2 regions of the Marinobacter sp. Arc7-DN-1 genome follow, and region 2 is predicted to be linked to the other one. Evidence: predicted binding sites of a transcription regulator. Region 2 holds the regulator's gene; the other holds the start of a gene.

Region 1 (9,063 bases), 2.0 Mb from region 2:
CGGCTGACGGCCCAGAATATTGCCTTTAACGAGGTGGCGCGCCAGGCCATCACCTCAGACCGGGAATTCCATGACGGCCGCTATTACGACTTCGATACCGTACCCCGCCGGGGCCTTATGCTGGCGCGTATGGTCGGGCACATCACCTATCTGTCCGATGCCTCCATGGGCGAGAAGTTTGGCCGCGAACTGAGGGACCAGGCCTATAAGTTCGGCTACGACGCCGAATTCCAGGTGGAAAGCTACCTGCGTTACCAGGGCGAGCGATTCTCCGAATCCTTCGACGCCAACACCTACCTGTTGATGACCCGGGCACTGGATTACTTTGATCCGGCCTATGAGTTCGGCGGCGATCTGTCCAAGGCCCTCGCTGCCGCCACCTGCGAATACTTGGTCCTTTCCTTCAGTACTGACTGGCGCTTCACTCCGGCCCGCTCGGAAGAGATGGTTAACGCCATGATCGCGGCCAGGCGCAAAGTCAGCTATGCTGAAGTGGACGCACCCTGGGGGCACGATGCCTTTTTGATTCCCACGCCACGGTATACTGATATTTTCAACGCCTACATGGACCGCGTCGCAAGGGAGGTTGGTGCATGAGACCGGATCTCAACATCATCCAGCAATGGGTTCAGCCCGGCCACCATGTGCTTGATCTGGGCTGTGGTGATGGCACCCTGCTCGACTTCCTTCACCGGGAGCGAGGCGCCAGCGGCTTTGGCCTGGAGATCAACCCGGACCACATCACAACCTGCATGGGCAGGGGCGTGGCGGTCATCGAACAGAACCTGGACACCCAGGGGCTGGGCAACTTTGATGACGGAAGCTTCGATATTGTTCTGATGACCCAGGCGCTGCAGGCCGTGCGCAGGCCAGACAAGGTTCTGGATGAAATGCTGCGGGTCGGCAGCGAGGGTATTGTCACCTTTCCGAACTTTGCCCACTGGCGCCTGCGCTGGGGACTGACCCTGAGCGGGCGTATGCCCGAATCCGAGGCACTGCCGTATAAATGGTATAACACGCCCAACATACGGCTGTGCACCTTCAAGGATTTTGAAGCCCTGTGCCGACAGAAAGGCATTAAAATCAAAAGCCGGCGGGTGGTGGACGGCCAGCACCAGAACAGCTGGCTGGCTCGCCTGTGGCCAAACCTGCTGGGCGAGATTGCCATTTACCGAATTACACGGGAGACCGAACAATGATCGAAAAAACCGTTTCCACATGCCGCAGCCTTCTGCGCAACCTCCTGGTTGTCACACTCATTGGCCTGTTCAGCGCTCAGGTCCATGCGGGTTCAAAAAACTTCGGTGACTACACCGTACTCTGGAGCGTTTTTCCCAGCACTTTTCTGGCCCCGGAGATTGCCAAAGCCAACAACCTTCAGCGCAGCAAGGGCATTGGCATCGTCAACATTGCCATCATGGAGGAAAACGAGGACGGCTCCATGTCTCCGGTGAGCGGCCAGGTGGAGGGCAAGGTGGCCAACGATGTCCAGCAGGTGCGATTTCTGGCGTTCCGCCGGATTCAGGAAGGTGATTCCGTCTATTTCATCGCCGAGTACCAGTACCCGTCCGGTGAGCTGATGACCTTCAACATCACCGCTCGCCCCACCGGCCATCAGCAGGATCTGGCGGTACGGTTTGCCCACACACTGTTCAACGATTGAGCCCGTTATGACCGAAAACCTGGTTATCGCCAGTAACAACAAAGGCAAAATTGCCGAACTGGCCGGGATGCTGGCGCCCCTGGGCATGACCCCGGTTGCCCAGGGACAGCTTGGCGTGGATGAGGCCGGGGAACCCGCCGTTACGTTTGTCGAGAATGCGATTCTCAAGGCCCGGCACGCAGCAAGGGCAACCGGACTGCCCGCCCTGGCGGACGATAGCGGATTGGCCGTTGATGCCCTCGGGGGCCAGCCCGGTGTTCGCTCTGCCCGCTTTGCCGGCGAAAACGCCACCGACCAGGACAACATAAACGCGCTGCTCGAAGCCATGGCCGACATCCCGGATGAGCAGCGGGGAGCGCAGTTCCACTGCGTGCTGGTATACCTTCGCCACGCCGATGACCCGACCCCGGTGATTTGCCATGGTCGCTGGCCCGGGTCAATACTCCGGGTACCCAGTGGCGACGGCGGTTTTGGCTATGATCCGGTGTTCCTGGCTCCGGAACAGGGTTGCAGCGCGGCGGAATTGTCCCGCACCGAGAAAAGCCGCATCAGCCATCGGGGCCGGGCCCTGAGAATTCTGGCAGAACAGCTCAGGGCGGAGTCCTTAGCTGGTGCGCAGTCCTGAACCGGTGGATAGCCATGGGCCGGTCGACAGTTACCAACCGGTGGCGGTTTGCCCGCCGCTGAGCCTGTATATCCATGTGCCCTGGTGCGTGCGCAAGTGCCCATACTGCGACTTCAACTCCCACGCCATCCACGCTTCTCACGCCACTTACGCCACTACCACTACAGGAGGCGCCATTCCGGAATCCGCCTACCTTGATGCCCTGGCTGAAGACCTCGACCAGGACCTGGCCTTGGTCTCCGGACGCCCCATAGAAACCATCTTTATCGGCGGTGGCACACCGTCACTGATGAGTGGTGATTTCTATAACCGGCTGCTCGCCCACTTGCGGGCAAGACTCAACATCGCCCCCGATGCGGAAATCACCCTGGAAGCCAATCCGGGAACACTGGAAACCGGCCGCTTCGAGGCCTTTCGGAAAGCCGGTATCAACCGGTTGTCCATCGGGGTTCAGAGTTTCAACTCCAGCCACCTGAAAGCACTGGGGCGCATCCACGACAGCGAAGCCGCCCATTGCGCCATTAGTGCCGCCCGTCAGGCAGGGTTCGACAACGTCAACATAGACCTGATGCACGGATTACCAGGCCAGACGCCGGAGCAGGCACTGGAGGATCTCAGGACCGCTCTCGATTACCAGCCTCCGCATCTGTCCTGGTATCAACTGACCCTGGAGCCGAATACCGAATTCTACAGCCGGCCACCGGATTTGCCGGACGACGATCACCTCTGGGACATCTATCGTCAGGGCGCCCAATTTCTGCAGCAGCAGGGTTTTCGGGATTACGAGGTTTCGGCCTGGAGTCGGGGCGGCAGGGCGTCACGCCACAATCTGAATTACTGGACCTTTGGTGATTACCTGGCGCTTGGTGCCGGAGCCCATGGCAAGATCAGCCTGGCCAATGGCAGCATCCGGCGATACTGGAAAACCCGCCAGCCCGAAGCTTACCTGAACCGGATTGGTAGCCGGACGGCAGGCAGTGACATCATTGCTCCCGAAGACCTGCCCCTGGAATTCCTGATGAACGCCCTGCGGCTCACAGAGGGGGTGAGCGAACGCCTTTTTTGCGAGCGAACGGGTTTACCCCTGTCGTCAGTTGGGGTAAAACTAAAAACAGCACGCGATGAGAAACTGCTGGTTGAAGACCGGCTGCAGGCCACAACCCTGGGCCAGAGATACCTTAACAGCCTGTTGGAGCGTTTTCTGTAATGGACCCTGCACACGGATTGGCAGCCTTTCCAAAAGACCTGAAAGTCAGCCTGGCCGTGGCTGCGGTGTTGCTGTTTGCCCTGTTGCTGATCAATCAGCCGTTGCAGTCCGCTTCCGCCCCCCAGGGTATCGTCAGTTACCAGCTCGCCGGCACGGCGGATCAGGCGCACGCCATCATTCGCAGCTGGCGCAGTGAGGGCGTAGTCTGGGCCAAAGTTTCCTTGTGGCTGGATTTCCTGTTTATTCCCGCCTACACCATCGCCCTCATCCTCCTGACCCATCACTTCACCCGGGACCGCCCCGGAATCCGTGAGCGCATGGTGGCCAGATGGGTCCGGGCACTATTCGTAACGGCCGGCCTCAGTGATGTCGCCGAGAACATCCTGCTGCTGAACAATTTCAGTCCGCCCACCGATGCGATGAGCCTTTCGGCAACCCTCTGCGCCCTGGTCAAATTTACCGCGCTGACCCTGGGTATGGCCGGGCTGGTCATTCTCCGGGCCTCGCGGCGCCATCCGCTGGCGCACCACTGAAGCCCGCCCCCGAACATTCCCGCAGGGGATCACCGACTACTAGTTGGTTCGATAAAACAACAGATCCCATACTCCGTGCCCAAGATTTTCGCCCCGCTTTTCAAACTTGGTAATCGGACGATCTTCCGGTCGTGGTGAATATCCTCCGGATTCCTGGGCGTTGGCAAACCCTTCGGATTCATTCATTACTTCCATCATGTGTTCCGCGTAGTTCTCCCAGTCTGTCGCCAGATGGAGAATACCGCCCACGCGGAGTTTGTGACGAACGCGCTGGACAAACTCATGCTGGATCAGCCGGCGCTTGTGATGCTTTTTCTTGTGCCAGGGATCCGGGAAGAACACCATCACCCGATCCAGACAGGCATCCGGCAGGCACAGATCAATCACGTCATTGGCGTCGATACTGTAGATCCGGACATTTTTCAGGCCGCGATCCTCAATCTCCTTGAGCAGAGCACCCACACCTGGCTGGTGCACCTCGACACCGATGAAGTCCTGCTCCGGGGCAGCTTCCGCCATCTCCGCCAGTGACTTGCCCATGCCAAACCCGATTTCCAGGTTCAGCATGGCATCCCGGCCAAACACCTGGCGCGGATCGATCATTCCGTCTTCCCGGGTGAGACCATATTTCAGCCAGCTGCGCTCAAACGCCTTTTTCTGACCTTCGGTCATGCGGCCCTGGCGCAGGACAAAGCTACGCACACCACGGCGGGTTGTTACCGGTGATTCCGTGGCAGTGTCTTTCGGATCTTGCGGCTCTTTCTGGTTAGTCATCTGCAATCCTTAACCGCGGGCAGCGGGTCTTGTTTAATGGGCTTTGGCTACAGTTTACCAGAGTGACAAGGTTCAGGCGGATACCACCGAATTGCGCCCCTGTTGACGATCCAGTTGCCGGTAGCCGAGCGCTTCAACCAGGTGGCCCTGGTGGAGCTCGTCACAGCCCTCAAGGTCTGCGAGAGTGCGAGCCACCCGCAATATCCGGTGCAATGCCCGGGCCGATAGCCCCAGCTTCTCCATGGCGCCGGAGAGCAACTGCTCACCCTGGCGGTCCAGTTGGCAAGCGGAATGCAGTTCGCGCCCTGCCAGCGCAGCATTCACGCAACCCCGTTCCGATTGTTTCATCCTGGCAGCGATAACCCGTTCCCGGACAGTGGCACTGGTCTCGCCATCGCCGCCCTGTTGCATCAGTACGCCGCCACCCTGAACCGGAACTTCGACATGGAGATCGAACCGGTCCAGCAGAGGCCCGGAGATCTTCGACCGATACCGTATTACCTGCTGCGGTGTGCACTGACACTCAATGGTCGGGTGACCACTGTAACCGCAGGGGCATGGGTTCATTGCACCGACGACTTGAAAGCGAGCCGGAAAATTCACCTGACGCGCGGCCCGACTGATCGTGATGTGCCCCGTTTCCATGGGTTCCCGAAGCACTTCCAGAACCCGACGCTCAAACTCTGGCAATTCATCCAGAAAAAGTACGCCGCGATGGGCGAGGGAGATTTCCCCAGGCCGCGGGCTGCTCCCGCCACCGACCAGGGCCACCGCGGATGCTGTGTGGTGGGGCGCCCGGAACGGCGGTTGGCGCCACCCGCCCTCTCTCATGGCAAGCCCGGCAACCGAGTGAACGCTGGCAACTTCCATGGCCGCATCGTCGGTCAGTGCCGGAAGAATACCCGGCAGACGGCTGGCCAGCATGCTCTTGCCGGTGCCAGGCGGCCCGAAGAATAACAGGTTGTGGCCGCCGGCGGCGGCAACTTCGAGCGCCCTGCGAGGGACCCGTTGGCCGCGGACATCGGACAGGTCCGGTATCTCACTGTTGTTGCCGGGCACCCGTTCCAATGGTGATTTCGGCACCGGAACCAGCCTGGCCCGGCCGCTGAGGTGTTCACACACGGTCAACAGGTGGCCGGCCGCCAGCACGTCACCCTGGCTGGCCAGGGCCGCCTCGCCGGCATTGCCATGGGGAACCAGCAAGGCTCGCTGGTCCTGCCGGGCAGCAAGCACAGCCGGAAGCACGCCCTTGAGAGGCCTCAGCGCACCATCGAGGGACAGCTCCCCGAGAAACTCGCAATCGGCGAGACTCTCCGCCGGAATCTGGCCCGAGGCCGCCAGAATCCCAAGGGCAATGGGCAGGTCAAACCGGCCGCCTTCCTTGGGCAGATCAGCGGGGGCAAGGTTGATCGTAATGCGGCGGGCGGGGAAGTCGAACCCCGCATTCAGAAGGGCGCTGCGAACCCGCTCCTTACTCTCGCGAACGCCGGTTTCAGGGAGGCCGACAATCGAGAGTGCGGGCAATCCCCCGGAGAGGTGGACTTCAACCGTAACGGGGGGAGCAGACACGCCGATTATGGCGCGGGAATGAACGATAGCTAGCATGACAACCTTCCATGGTGACCGGAAAACCATGCCCGGCGTCCTGCCGGGCTAATCCGGAGTTTATTGTTCCTGCAGGGATTTTTCCAGCTCGGCGACCCGTTTTTCGAGCGCCTCCACCTTTTCACGAGTCTTCAGCAGCACCGCCTGTTGGGCATCAAACTCTTCCCGGGTTACCAGCTCCAGACGGGAAAGGACCGACATCACTGTTGCCCGGGCCTGGGTTTCAAAATCCTCCCGGGCGGCGCGGGCCATATCGGGAACGAACTGACCAAACTGACCCTGTAACTGGGCGAAAATATCCTGGGGACCCTTCACATATCACCTCACTGATTCCAGAAATGTCCGGCTTCGACTAAAAGAGAGGGGCTCTCACCGGTTTGCGGGAGTGTATCACACCGCAGCCCCTGCCATACTGTGCCCGGTCGGCCTTATAATAATGGACGAACGGCCAGTGAGTCCGCTCCAATTTGACTCATCGGCTGGCTACCCGCTCCATTTTGGTGCAGATCTTTGCGCCATTCTGGTACGCGCATATTGTAGATTATTGTTTTAAATGTATTTTTTTGCGTTGGCATACCCGATGCTAAAGCCCTCGTACGCAATCCGCACAATTGGTGTGCGAGGTGGCAGCATCCCGACCTCAACAACTGGCCGACGGGCCCTCACTGTTGGGACGGCTTTACCAAGGAGAAAGCAATGAAACTTGTGACAGCGATCATCAAGCCTTTCAAACTGGATGATGTCCGTGAGGCACTATCCGAGATTGGCGTGCAAGGCGTAACCGTCACTGAAGTCAAAGGCTTCGGTCGGCAGAAAGGCCACACTGAACTTTACCGTGGCGCGGAATACGTGGTGGATTTCCTGCCCAAGGTCAAAGTGGAAGTTGCCATTGGCGACAATCTGCTGGACCAGGTCATCGAATCCATTACCAAGGCAGCCAACACCGGCAAGATCGGTGACGGCAAGATCTTCGTGACCGAACTGCAACAGGCCATCCGGATCCGGACCGGCGAAACCGGCGAAGAAGCGGTCTGAACCAGCTCTGATTTTTTCGATCAGCCAACGCAAAAAAATTTATAACCTGAAAAGCCTCGTGCGGAGGGCTTCATATGGAAAGCAATCTTTTTCACCTGCAGTATGCTATAGACACCTTTTATTTCCTGGTGTGCGGTGCATTAGTGATGTGGATGGCAGCGGGCTTCGCCATGCTGGAATCCGGCCTGGTGCGTGCCAAGAACACCACGGAAATCCTGACCAAGAACGTGGCTCTGTTTGCCATTGCCTGCATCATGTACCTGGTTAGTGGTTACGCCATCATGTACGGCGGTAACATTTTCCTTTCCGGAATCGCAGACGTTGACACTGCGGCTGTTCTGGGTGACTTCGCCAGCCGGGACGGCGGCTTCGAGGGTGGCTCCATCTACTCCGGCGCGTCTGACTTCTTCTTCCAGGTTGTGTTTGTCGCAACAGCCATGTCCATCGTCTCCGGTGCTGTGGCCGAACGCATGAAACTCTGGGCCTTCCTGGTCTTTGCAGTGTTCATGACCGGCTTTATCTACCCGATGGAAGGCGCCTGGACCTGGGGCGGCGCGTCTGTCTTCGGCATGTATACCCTGGGCGATCTCGGTTTCAGCGATTTCGCCGGCTCCGGCATCGTTCACATGGCGGGTGCAGCAGCCGCATTGGCTGGTGTAATCCTTCTCGGTGCCCGTAAAGGCAAATACGGCCCGAACGGTGAAATCCGCGCCTTCCCGGGTGCCAACCTGCCGATGGCGACCCTCGGTACCTTCATCCTGTGGATGGGCTGGTTCGGCTTCAACGGCGGTTCGGTTCTCAAGCTGGGCGATATCGCCAGCGCCAACTCCGTGGCCATGGTGTTCCTGAATACCAATACCGCCGCTGCCGGCGGTGCAATTGCTGCCCTGATCACCGCCCGCCTGATGTTTGGCAAGGCTGATCTGACCATGCTGCTGAACGGCGCGCTGGCTGGCCTGGTAGTGATCACGGCTGAGCCATCCACTCCGAGCGCCCTGACTGCGACCCTCTTCGGTGCCTTCGGCGGTATCCTGGTGGTCCTGAGCATCGTGACCATGGACAAGCTGCGCATCGACGATCCGGTGGGCGCCATCTCGGTTCACGGTACCTGTGGCTTGCTGGGTCTGCTTCTGGTGCCGGTCACCAACGGTGATGTCAGCTTCAGCGGCCAGATCATCGGCGCCATCACCATATTCGTCTGGGTATTCGTCGCCAGCCTGATTGTCTGGGGCATCCTCAAGGCTGTCATGGGTATTCGGGTGAGCGAAGAGGACGAGTACGAAGGCGTGGATCTGTCCGAGTGTGGCATGGAAGCCTATCCGGAGTTTGTCAGCAGCAAGTAACAATCGCTGGCAACGCAAAACCAAAGAGGGGTGCCATCTGGCACCCCTCTTTGGTTTTGCCGGCTTAACCCTCCTCTGGCCTGACCTCATCCTCCAGCGCATCCACCATGAACTGGGGCATCGCCAACGCACCATGGTGCACTCCGGCATTGTAGTAGCGGGTCACGAACGGCCGGTTGTTGGCGTCTTCCTCACGGAAATATTTTACCGGGTTCTCCTTGCTGGCCATGGTGCAACTCCACCAGCCCGTGGGATAGACCGGTTGCGGGAATGGCAGG
Region 2 (9,063 bases):
CTGATAGCAATGATCAGTTTGACTGAACTTTCGGTAACCGGGCATCGTTGCCGGGCGAAAATGATATACTCCTCCGACCATTTCCAATGTCTTAACAGCCAGGCCCCAAGCCCGATGAACGAACAGACTCCGACCGATTTCCGAACGCCCGCCCTGCGTGCCATCCGCATCGAGCGAGACGCCATCAACGCTCTTGAGAGCCGTATCGACGATCATTTTACCCGGGCCTGTGAAGTTATTATGAAGTGCACGGGCCGCGTGGTGGTTACCGGCATGGGCAAGTCCGGCCACATCGGGAACAAGATCGCCGCAACCCTGGCCAGCACCGGCACGCCCTCGTTCTTCGTTCATCCGGGCGAGGCAAGCCACGGCGACATGGGTATGATTACCTCTCAAGACGTGGTTATCGCCATTTCCAACAGTGGCAACACCAGCGAGGTGGTCACCATTCTGCCACTGATCAAACGGATGGGCGCCCCGTTGATCAGTATGACCGGCAATGCGAATTCCACCCTGGCACGGGAAGCCGTGGCCAATCTGGATGTCAGCGTACAGGTAGAAGCCTGCCCCCTGGGCCTGGCACCCACGTCATCCACCACCGCAACCCTGGTGATGGGCGATGCCCTCGCGGTCGCCCTGCTTGAGGCCAGAGGTTTCAGCGCCGAAGATTTTGCCTTTTCCCATCCGGGCGGAAGCCTGGGCCGGCGGCTATTGCTGCGGGTCTCTGACATCATGCATACCGGTGATCGCATTCCGGTTGTCAGCGAAAGCACGCCCCTCAGCGGTGCCCTGCTGGAAATCTCCCGCAAGGGCCTCGGCATGACCACTGTCGTTGATGAACAGGGCGCGCTTGCAGGAATATTTACGGACGGCGACCTTCGCCGGACTCTGGACCGCTCAGTAGACATCCACAATACGCCCATCCATGAGGTGATGACCCGGCATGGAAAAACCATCCAGGCCGATCATCTCGCGGCAGAAGCATTGAACGTGATGGAAGAAATGAAGATCAACGCCCTGCCGGTTACCGATGAGAGCGGCGCCCTGATCGGCGCCATTAACATGCACGACCTGCTGCGGGCCGGGGTTATCTGATATGCAGAATGAATGGCCCGAATCCCTGCTGGCGAAAGCGGCGCAGATCCGCCTGATTGCCCTTGATGTCGACGGCATCATGAGCGACGGCAAGCTCTACTTCAGCGCCACCGGCGATGAGCTCAAGGCGTTCAACATTCTCGACGGCCTGGGCCTGAAACAGTTGATGGCTGCGGGCATAACTGTCGCTGTCATCACCGGGCGCAAGTCGCCACTGACGGAAAAACGCATGCGGGACCTCGGTATCCCGCACCTGATGCAGGGACGAGAGGACAAGAAAGCAGCCCTGCAGGAACTGGCGAGTACCATGAACATCCGCCCGGAAGCGATCGCCTACATGGGCGACGATCTGCCAGACTTGCCAGCCCTGACGTTTGCAGGCCTTGGAATCACAGTGCCCAACGGATACTGGCTGGTCCGGCAGCAGGCGGATTACTGTACCCGGGCCCAGGGAGGAAACGGCGCCGTGAGGGAGGCTTGCGACCTGCTGCTTAGCGCCCACGGAAAGCTGGACGCAGCGCTGGCCCCCTACCTGGGGCCTGATCAGGAGGCTGGCACGTGAACTGGCTCCCGGACCGGCCCCGGCTGCAAACGCTGGCACTGGCGGGTACCATTGTCGCGGCGGTGTTTTTGCTATGGCGAAGTGATGAGCCTCCGGTTATCGACCGGCAGGCCGCCGATCTGAGAGGCGATACCGAACCCGACGGATTCGTGGTCAATGGCAAGTACACCGCGTTCGATGAAGCCGGCAACCCCAAGGTCAGTTTTACCAGCCCGCGGATAGAGCAGTTCGAGGAAGGCAACCTGGCCACCCTGGAATCGCCGAGAGCCGAGCTCTACAGCGGTACCGGGGGCGCCGACAGTCTGCCCTGGATTGTGGAAGCCGAAAATGGCAGCCTCCTGCAAAATGAAAACCTGCTTTACCTGACCGGCAAGGTCCGGGTACTCCGACGTGTTGGCGGTCGGGACACCACCCTGACAACACCAACCCTGACCCTGGACAACGACCGGGGCCTGGCATACACAGACGCACCCGTAGAGATACGCGACGTGACAGGCACCACTCGTGCCACAGGCATGAAAGCGTGGATCGACGAGCGGATTCTGGAACTGAACTCCCAGGTGGAAGGACACTATGAAACCGGAAACTAACCGATACCGGGGCCTGATGGCTGCCCTGCTGACCGTCGCCATGGCCGGGCCGGCGGCAGCTTTCGAGCTTGATTCTGATATTCCCATCAAGGTAACCGCAGACAACGCCCGCCTCGACGACGGCCAGGGTATCGCCACCTACACCGGCGATGTAGAGCTGGAACAGGGCGAGACCCATCTGAGCGCGGAGCGTGTGGTTCTGTACCGCGACGAAAACGGCCTGAACCGGATTGAAGCCTTCGGAAGCCCGGCCCGTTACCGCCAGCCAACCCGTGAGGGCGAAGGTGAAACCGACGCCAGGGCGCTGAATATTACCTGGTCGGCCACTGACCAGCGTCTGATCTTTGAACGGCAAGCGGTCATCGAACAGAATGGCAACCTGTTCCGGGGCGATGTCATCCATTATGATACCGTCCGCCGGGTCGTAACTGCCCAAGGCGGCGCCGATACCGGTGAAGGATCCGGCCGGGTAGAAATGGTGATTCAGCCACGCAGCACTGACAGACGCACTGACAGACAGGAATCCGATGGCAGTTCTGAGAGCCAGTAATCTGGCAAAGAGTTATAAACAGAAAAAAGTGGTGATCGACGTTTCCCTGGAAATCCGCAGCGGGGAAATTGTTGGTCTGCTGGGCCCCAATGGCGCCGGTAAAACCACCTGCTTTTACATGATTGTGGGGCTGGTTCCCGCCGACTGCGGCCGGATCACCATCGACAGCCGCGACATCACTCATCTGCCCATGCACGGCCGGGCGCGTCAGGGCATCGGTTACCTGCCCCAGGAAGCCTCGGTATTCCGCAAACTGTCGGTGCGCGACAACATCATGGCCATTCTGGAAACCCGCAAGGGTCTGGGTAAGGCGGAGCGGGGAAAGAAGGTGGAAGAATTGCTCGAAGAATTCCACATTACCCACATTCGTGACAGCATGGGCATGGCCCTGTCCGGCGGCGAGCGCCGGCGTGTGGAAATTGCCAGGGCCCTGGCGATGGAGCCGGCCTTCATCCTCCTGGATGAGCCGTTCGCCGGTGTCGACCCCATTTCCGTGAGCGATATCAAACACATCATCCGGCATCTTCGGGACAAGGGCATTGGTGTGTTGATTACCGACCACAACGTGCGTGAGACCCTGGACATCTGTGAGAATGCCTACATCGTTTCCGGTGGCCACATCATCGCCTCCGGTAATGCCGAGGCCATTCTGGCCAACCAGCAGGTGAAGGAAGTGTATCTGGGCGATGAGTTCCGACTGTGAAATTGGGGTCAGATGAAATTGGGGTCAGATGAACTTTTCATCTGACCCCCGGATTGTTTTGATGATCTGTAGCAAGTAAACTCGGCAAAGAACTTGCTAGGGTAATACAGGGCCAAGGCAAGTAACCGACATATAAAGAATTTTTCACTACCTACGACACCAAGCGCTGATGAGTGACGGATCCTGAACCATGGTAATGAAAGCCTCCTTACAGTTAAAGCTGGGTCAGAGCCTGACCATGACACCCCAGCTGCAACAGGCGATCCGGCTTCTACAGCTTTCCACTCTCGACCTTCAGCAGGAAGTCCAGCAGGCCCTGGAATCCAACCCCATGCTGGAGACGTCCGAGGATGAGGATCAGCCGGAGACCGACACCGGGAATGACGAACGGGAGGCCAATGCCACCGAGTCCGCCGCTGAGACAGTTCCCGAACCTTCACCCGACTGGGATGAAACCGAAAACGGTCCGGACTGGTCCTCGGAAAACGAAATCCCGGATAATATCCCGGACGATCTCCCGGTCGACACCGCCTGGGACGATATCTACCAGTCCGCACCGGCATCGGCCGCCCGTAACGATGACGAAAACGATCACGATTTCGAGACCCGCAACTCCCCCACTGACACGCTTCAGGATCACCTGGAATGGCAACTGAACCTGACCCCGATGAGCGAACGGGACCAGGCCATTGCCCACGCTTTGATGGACGCAGTGGATGAACGCGGCTATCTGACCAGTCCGCTGGAAGAGATTCATGCCGGGTTGCTGGATGAAAACGAAGAAGACCCCCTTGAGCTGGATGAAGTCGAGGCGGTCCTTCACCGGCTGCAGCATTTTGATCCTCCCGGCGTGTTCGCCCGGGACCTGCAGGAATGCCTGCTGATCCAGCTCAACCAGCTGCCGCCGGAAACGCCCTGGCTGGCCCAGGCTCGCCTGGTCATCACCCATTACATCAATCTGCTCGGCAACCGCGACTATGCCCAACTGCTACGCCGCAGCCGCCTGAAAGAAGACCAGCTGCGGGATGTACTGGCCCTGATTACCGGCCTGAATCCCCGCCCCGGTGACGTGATTGACCGCACCGAACCTGACTACGTAATTCCGGATGTGATCGTTCGCAAGCACAACGGCCGCTGGCGCGTTGAACTGAATCCGGAAATTGCCCCGCGCATCCGCGTCAATGCCAGCTATGCTTCTCTTATAAGGCGTGCGGACAGCAGTGCCGACAACACCTACCTGCGGGATCAGTTGCAGGAGGCGAAATGGTTTATCAAGAGCCTGCAGAGCCGCAATGAAACCCTGCTGAAAGTGGCGACCCGTATTGTCGAGCACCAGCAAGGATTCCTGGATCAGGGTGAAGAAGCCATGAAACCGCTGATCCTCTCTGATATCGCCCAGGCGGTTGAGATGCATGAGTCCACGATTTCCCGGGTCACCACCCAGAAATACATGCACACCCCCCGGGGAATTTTCGAGCTGAAATATTTCTTCTCCAGCCATGTCAGCACTGACGAAGGCGGTGAATGTTCTTCCACGGCGATCCGCGCGATGATCAAAAAGCTGATTGCCGCGGAAACGCCCAAAAAGCCGTTGAGCGACAGTAAAATTGCAGCCATGCTAGGAGAACAGGGAATCAAGGTTGCGCGACGCACCGTTGCCAAGTACCGGGAGGCCATGCACATTCCGCCTTCGAACGAACGCAAGCGGCTGGTCTGAACACCCCGGGGTCCGGGCGCAACGTACTATTTGCCGGCGCACAATGCGCCAGCACCCAGACCGGCTCCCGGGAGCCGGAACGATGACAACAGGAGACGCCTATGCAACTCAATATTTCAGGCCATCACGTAGAACTGACTCCCGCACTGAAGGATTATGTTTCAGAGAAGTTCCAGAAGCTCGAGCGTCACTTTGACCACATCAGCAACTGCCAGGTAACCCTGGAAGTGGAGAAGGTGCGCCAGATTGCGGAAGCCACGCTGCACGTGGTTGGTGGTGAGATTCACGCAAAGGCAGAAAATGAGGATATGTACGCAGCCATCGATGTCCTGATCGACAAGCTGGACCGCCAGATTCTCAAACACAAGGAAAAGAATGTAGACCGGATGCACGGAAACGGCTCTCGCTAACTGGCTGTTTTCATGCAAGTCATCCAATCGAGCTGCGACACGGCTGACGTGTCGCAGCCTTTTTTTAACGGAAATGCAGTCGATCCATGAGCGACACATCCCTGACCATAGACAACATACTTGCACCGGAGCTCACCCTCTGTCGGGTGTCGGCATCCAGCAAGAAGCGGGCTCTGGAGTTTATTGCCGAGCAGATAAACCTCCAGGACAATACGCTCAGCGAAACCCAGATATTCAATAACCTGATCTCACGGGAGCGTCTGGGCAGCACCGGTATTGGCCAGGGAATTGCCATCCCGCACTGCCGCCTGGAAGGCCTGGATCATGTGGTGGGCGTACTGATGACGCTGGAAGAAAGCGTCGAGTTCGACGCCATCGACAATCAGCCGGTAGATCTGATCTTCGCCCTGGTCGTGCCCAAGGAGGCCACCAGCGAACACCTGGAACTGCTCAGCCAGCTGGCGGAAAAATTCAATGAGCGGTCGTTCTGTGATCGCCTGCGGCAATGCGAGGACGCCAGCACCCTGTACGAGCGCATGACCGCCTCAAGCGGATGACATTCATTGCAGTGGAGGTACGTGGTCATGAAGCTGATTATCGTCAGTGGCAGGTCCGGATCGGGCAAGAGTACCGCACTTCATGTTCTGGAAGATCTGGGCTTCTATTGCATAGACAACCTCCCGATCGGCCTGCTTTTCCCCCTTACCCGGGAAGCCGCCAGCCAGACAAAACCGGGCCGCCTCGGCAAGATGGCCGTGAGCATTGACGCCCGTAACCTTTCCGGAGAACTGGCCAACTTCGAAGAGATCTACCGCCGCCTCCAGGAAACAGGGGTGACCGTTGAGATCATCTTCCTGGATGCCGACGAACAGTCCCTGCTGCAGCGTTTCCACGCGACTCGCCGAAAGCACCCCCTGAGCGATGACAAGACCTCGCTGCGGGAAGCCATCACCAGTGAAAAGAAGCTTCTTGAACCGCTGTCCAAGCTCTCCGACCTGTATGTGAACACCACCGGCATGTCCATGTACGAACTCCGGGATATGGTGAAGCAGCGGGTTGTCGGCAGGAAGGAGCAGGAACTGGCCCTGCTGTTCCAGTCGTTTGGCTTCAAGCACGGTGTACCGCTGGATTCGGACTATGTCTTCGACGTTCGGTGTCTGCCTAACCCTTACTGGGATACCAGCCTTCGGAAGTATGTGGGCACCGATCAGCCGGTGATCGAATTTCTTGAAAAGGAACCGGCGAGCCGAAAGATGATCGATGACCTCAAGGCTTTCCTGGACACCTGGTTACCCTCCTTCGCGGACAGCAACCGCAGCTACATGACCATCTCCATCGGCTGTACCGGAGGCCAGCACCGCTCTGTGTATGTGTGCGAGCAGCTGGGCGAGTACTTCCGGCAGCGCTACAACAACGTCCAGGTGCGCCACACCGAGCTGCCACATTTGCAGACACGGGAAGAGATCTGATCAGCCCATGATTCGCCGCCCGATTACCATTATCAACAAACTGGGGTTGCACGCCCGTGCCACCGCCAAGCTGGTTGCCACAGCCTCCGAATTCGACAGCAGCGTGAGAATTGCTGGCAAGGGCCGGGATGTGGACGCCAAAAACATCATGCAAGTGATGATGCTGGCCGCCAGCAAAGGTACGGATGTTGAGCTCATTGCTGAAGGACCCGACGAGGAGCAGGCCATTGATGCGCTGGTCGAACTCATCAACGATTATTTTGGCGAGGGCGGTTAAAACGGGGTCAGATGAAAACGGGGTCAGATGAAAGTTCATCTGACCCCGTTTTCATCTGACCCCGGTTTGATCTCCTGCAACTCGCACTCACCGATAACGGCTAACTCCGCTATAATAAAGGCGTTTTCTGATGCTGGGTGATTCATGACCGATATTCTGGAAAAAAGCCAGGCCCGCCAGCGCCTTCGCTCCCTGAGTGAAGCCCTGGACAGCGGCGCACTGAAGCAGGTTGCACGCATCCTGAACGGTGGCCTGAGTCCCAGCGACATTGCTCACCTGCTGGAATCTTCGCCGCCCCGGCAGCGTGCCCTGTTGTGGAACCTGGTCGACAAGCAGCTGGAAGGGGAAGTCCTCCAGTACCTGAGCGACGATATTCGCAGTTATTTCCTGAGCCAGCTGAACGCCCAGGAACTGGCGGACATTATCGAGGATTTCGAGTCGGACGATCTGGCCGACTTGCTGCAGCAACTGCCGGACACGGTGATCCAGGAAGTTCTGGACACCATGGACGAGCAGGACCGCCAACGTGTGGAAGAGGTCCTTTCCTACCCGGAGGACACCGCTGGCGGCCTGATGAACACGGACACCATCACGGTGCGCCCGGACATCAGCATTGACGTTGTTCTTCGTTACCTTCGCCGGCACCGTACCTTGCCACCAATGACCGATAGCCTGATTGTGGTCAGCCGGCGCGATGAATTCATCGGCATGCTGCCGATCACCAAGATGCTGGTGTCCAACCCTGCCGCGACCGTGCGGGAAGTCATGGACACCGACATCGAGCCAATTCCCGTTAGCCTCTCCGACACCAAGGTCGCGACACTGTTCGAGCGCTATGATCTGATCTCGGCGCCGGTGGTGAACGACGAGGGCCGGTTGCTGGGCCGGATCACCATCGATGACGTGGTTGACGTTATCCGTGAGGATGCGGATCACTCGCTGATGAGTATGGCCGGCCTGGATGAAGACGAAGATACCTTTGCTCCGGTCTGGAAAACCACGCGCCGCCGGGCGGTATGGCTCGGGATTAACCTGATTACCGCGCTTACGGCATCCGCAGTGATCGGTCTGTTTGAGGACACCATCGCCAAGGTGGTGGCGCTTGCGGTACTGATGCCGATCGTTGCCAGCATGGGCGGCATTGCCGGCAGCCAGACCCTGACCCTGGTCATCCGGGGCATGGCCGTCGGGCAGATCAGCGGCGCCAACGTTGGCTGGCTGCTGAGCCGGGAGTTTCTCTCCGGCATAATTAACGGGCTGCTCTGGGCGGCGGTGGTCGCAGGTGCTGCCATGCTCTGGTTCCAGGAGGTGCTGATTGGAGCCATCATTGCCGCCGCCCTGGTGATCAATCTTGTTGCAGCGGCACTGGTGGGCACGGTGCTGCCGCTGTTTCTCAAATCGCGTAATATCGACCCGGCCCTAGCTGGTAGCGTGATACTGACAACCGTGACGGATGTGGTTGGATTCATGGCCTTTCTTGGCCTGGCGACCATTTTCTACGCCTGATAGGAGAACATGGGGTCAGATGAAAGCTTTCATCTGACCCCGACTTTACGATTTTCTACGCCTGATGGGCGAACATGGGGTCGGATGAAAGCTTTCATCTGACCCCGACTTTACGGCTACTGGATTTATGAAAGACAACCACGACAACGAAACACCAGAATACGACGGCCCCAGCAAGTCCCAG

Evidence for each region. Region 2 encodes sigma-54, which starts transcription at its own class of promoters, with help from an activator protein. Its sites were predicted from a motif close to ANTGGCATNNANNTTGCTNT; they were not measured.
Region 1: the regulator sigma-54 is predicted to act here: its motif matches at 6,975-6,994, upstream of glnK (P-II family nitrogen regulator).

Annotation. Positions count from the first base shown of each region.
Region 1 is NZ_CP031848.1:3,201,747-3,210,809, reverse strand. Features, by position in the region: gene metX (homoserine O-succinyltransferase MetX) at 1-597, shown strand, start outside; gene metW (methionine biosynthesis protein MetW) at 594-1,199, shown strand; gene D0851_RS15105 (DUF4426 domain-containing protein) at 1,196-1,663, shown strand; gene rdgB (RdgB/HAM1 family non-canonical purine NTP pyrophosphatase) at 1,671-2,288, shown strand; gene hemW (radical SAM family heme chaperone HemW) at 2,293-3,495, shown strand; gene D0851_RS15090 (hypothetical protein) at 3,495-4,028, shown strand; gene trmB (tRNA (guanosine(46)-N7)-methyltransferase TrmB) at 4,068-4,802, opposite strand; gene D0851_RS15080 (YifB family Mg chelatase-like AAA ATPase) at 4,875-6,407, opposite strand; gene D0851_RS15075 (accessory factor UbiK family protein) at 6,468-6,722, opposite strand; gene glnK (P-II family nitrogen regulator) at 7,104-7,442, shown strand; gene D0851_RS15065 (ammonium transporter) at 7,517-8,785, shown strand; gene speE (polyamine aminopropyltransferase) at 8,850-9,063, opposite strand, start outside.
Region 2 is NZ_CP031848.1:1,239,290-1,248,352, forward strand. Features, by position in the region: gene D0851_RS05775 (KpsF/GutQ family sugar-phosphate isomerase) at 115-1,095, shown strand; gene D0851_RS05780 (KdsC family phosphatase) at 1,097-1,657, shown strand; gene lptC (LPS export ABC transporter periplasmic protein LptC) at 1,654-2,247, shown strand; gene lptA (lipopolysaccharide transport periplasmic protein LptA) at 2,231-2,797, shown strand; gene lptB (LPS export ABC transporter ATP-binding protein) at 2,775-3,500, shown strand; gene D0851_RS05800 (RNA polymerase factor sigma-54) at 3,697-5,217, shown strand; gene hpf (ribosome hibernation promoting factor) at 5,319-5,627, shown strand; gene ptsN (PTS IIA-like nitrogen regulatory protein PtsN) at 5,714-6,184, shown strand; gene rapZ (RNase adapter RapZ) at 6,212-7,096, shown strand; gene D0851_RS05820 (HPr family phosphocarrier protein) at 7,104-7,373, shown strand; gene mgtE (magnesium transporter) at 7,518-8,879, shown strand; gene yjgA (ribosome biogenesis factor YjgA) at 9,007-9,063, shown strand, end outside.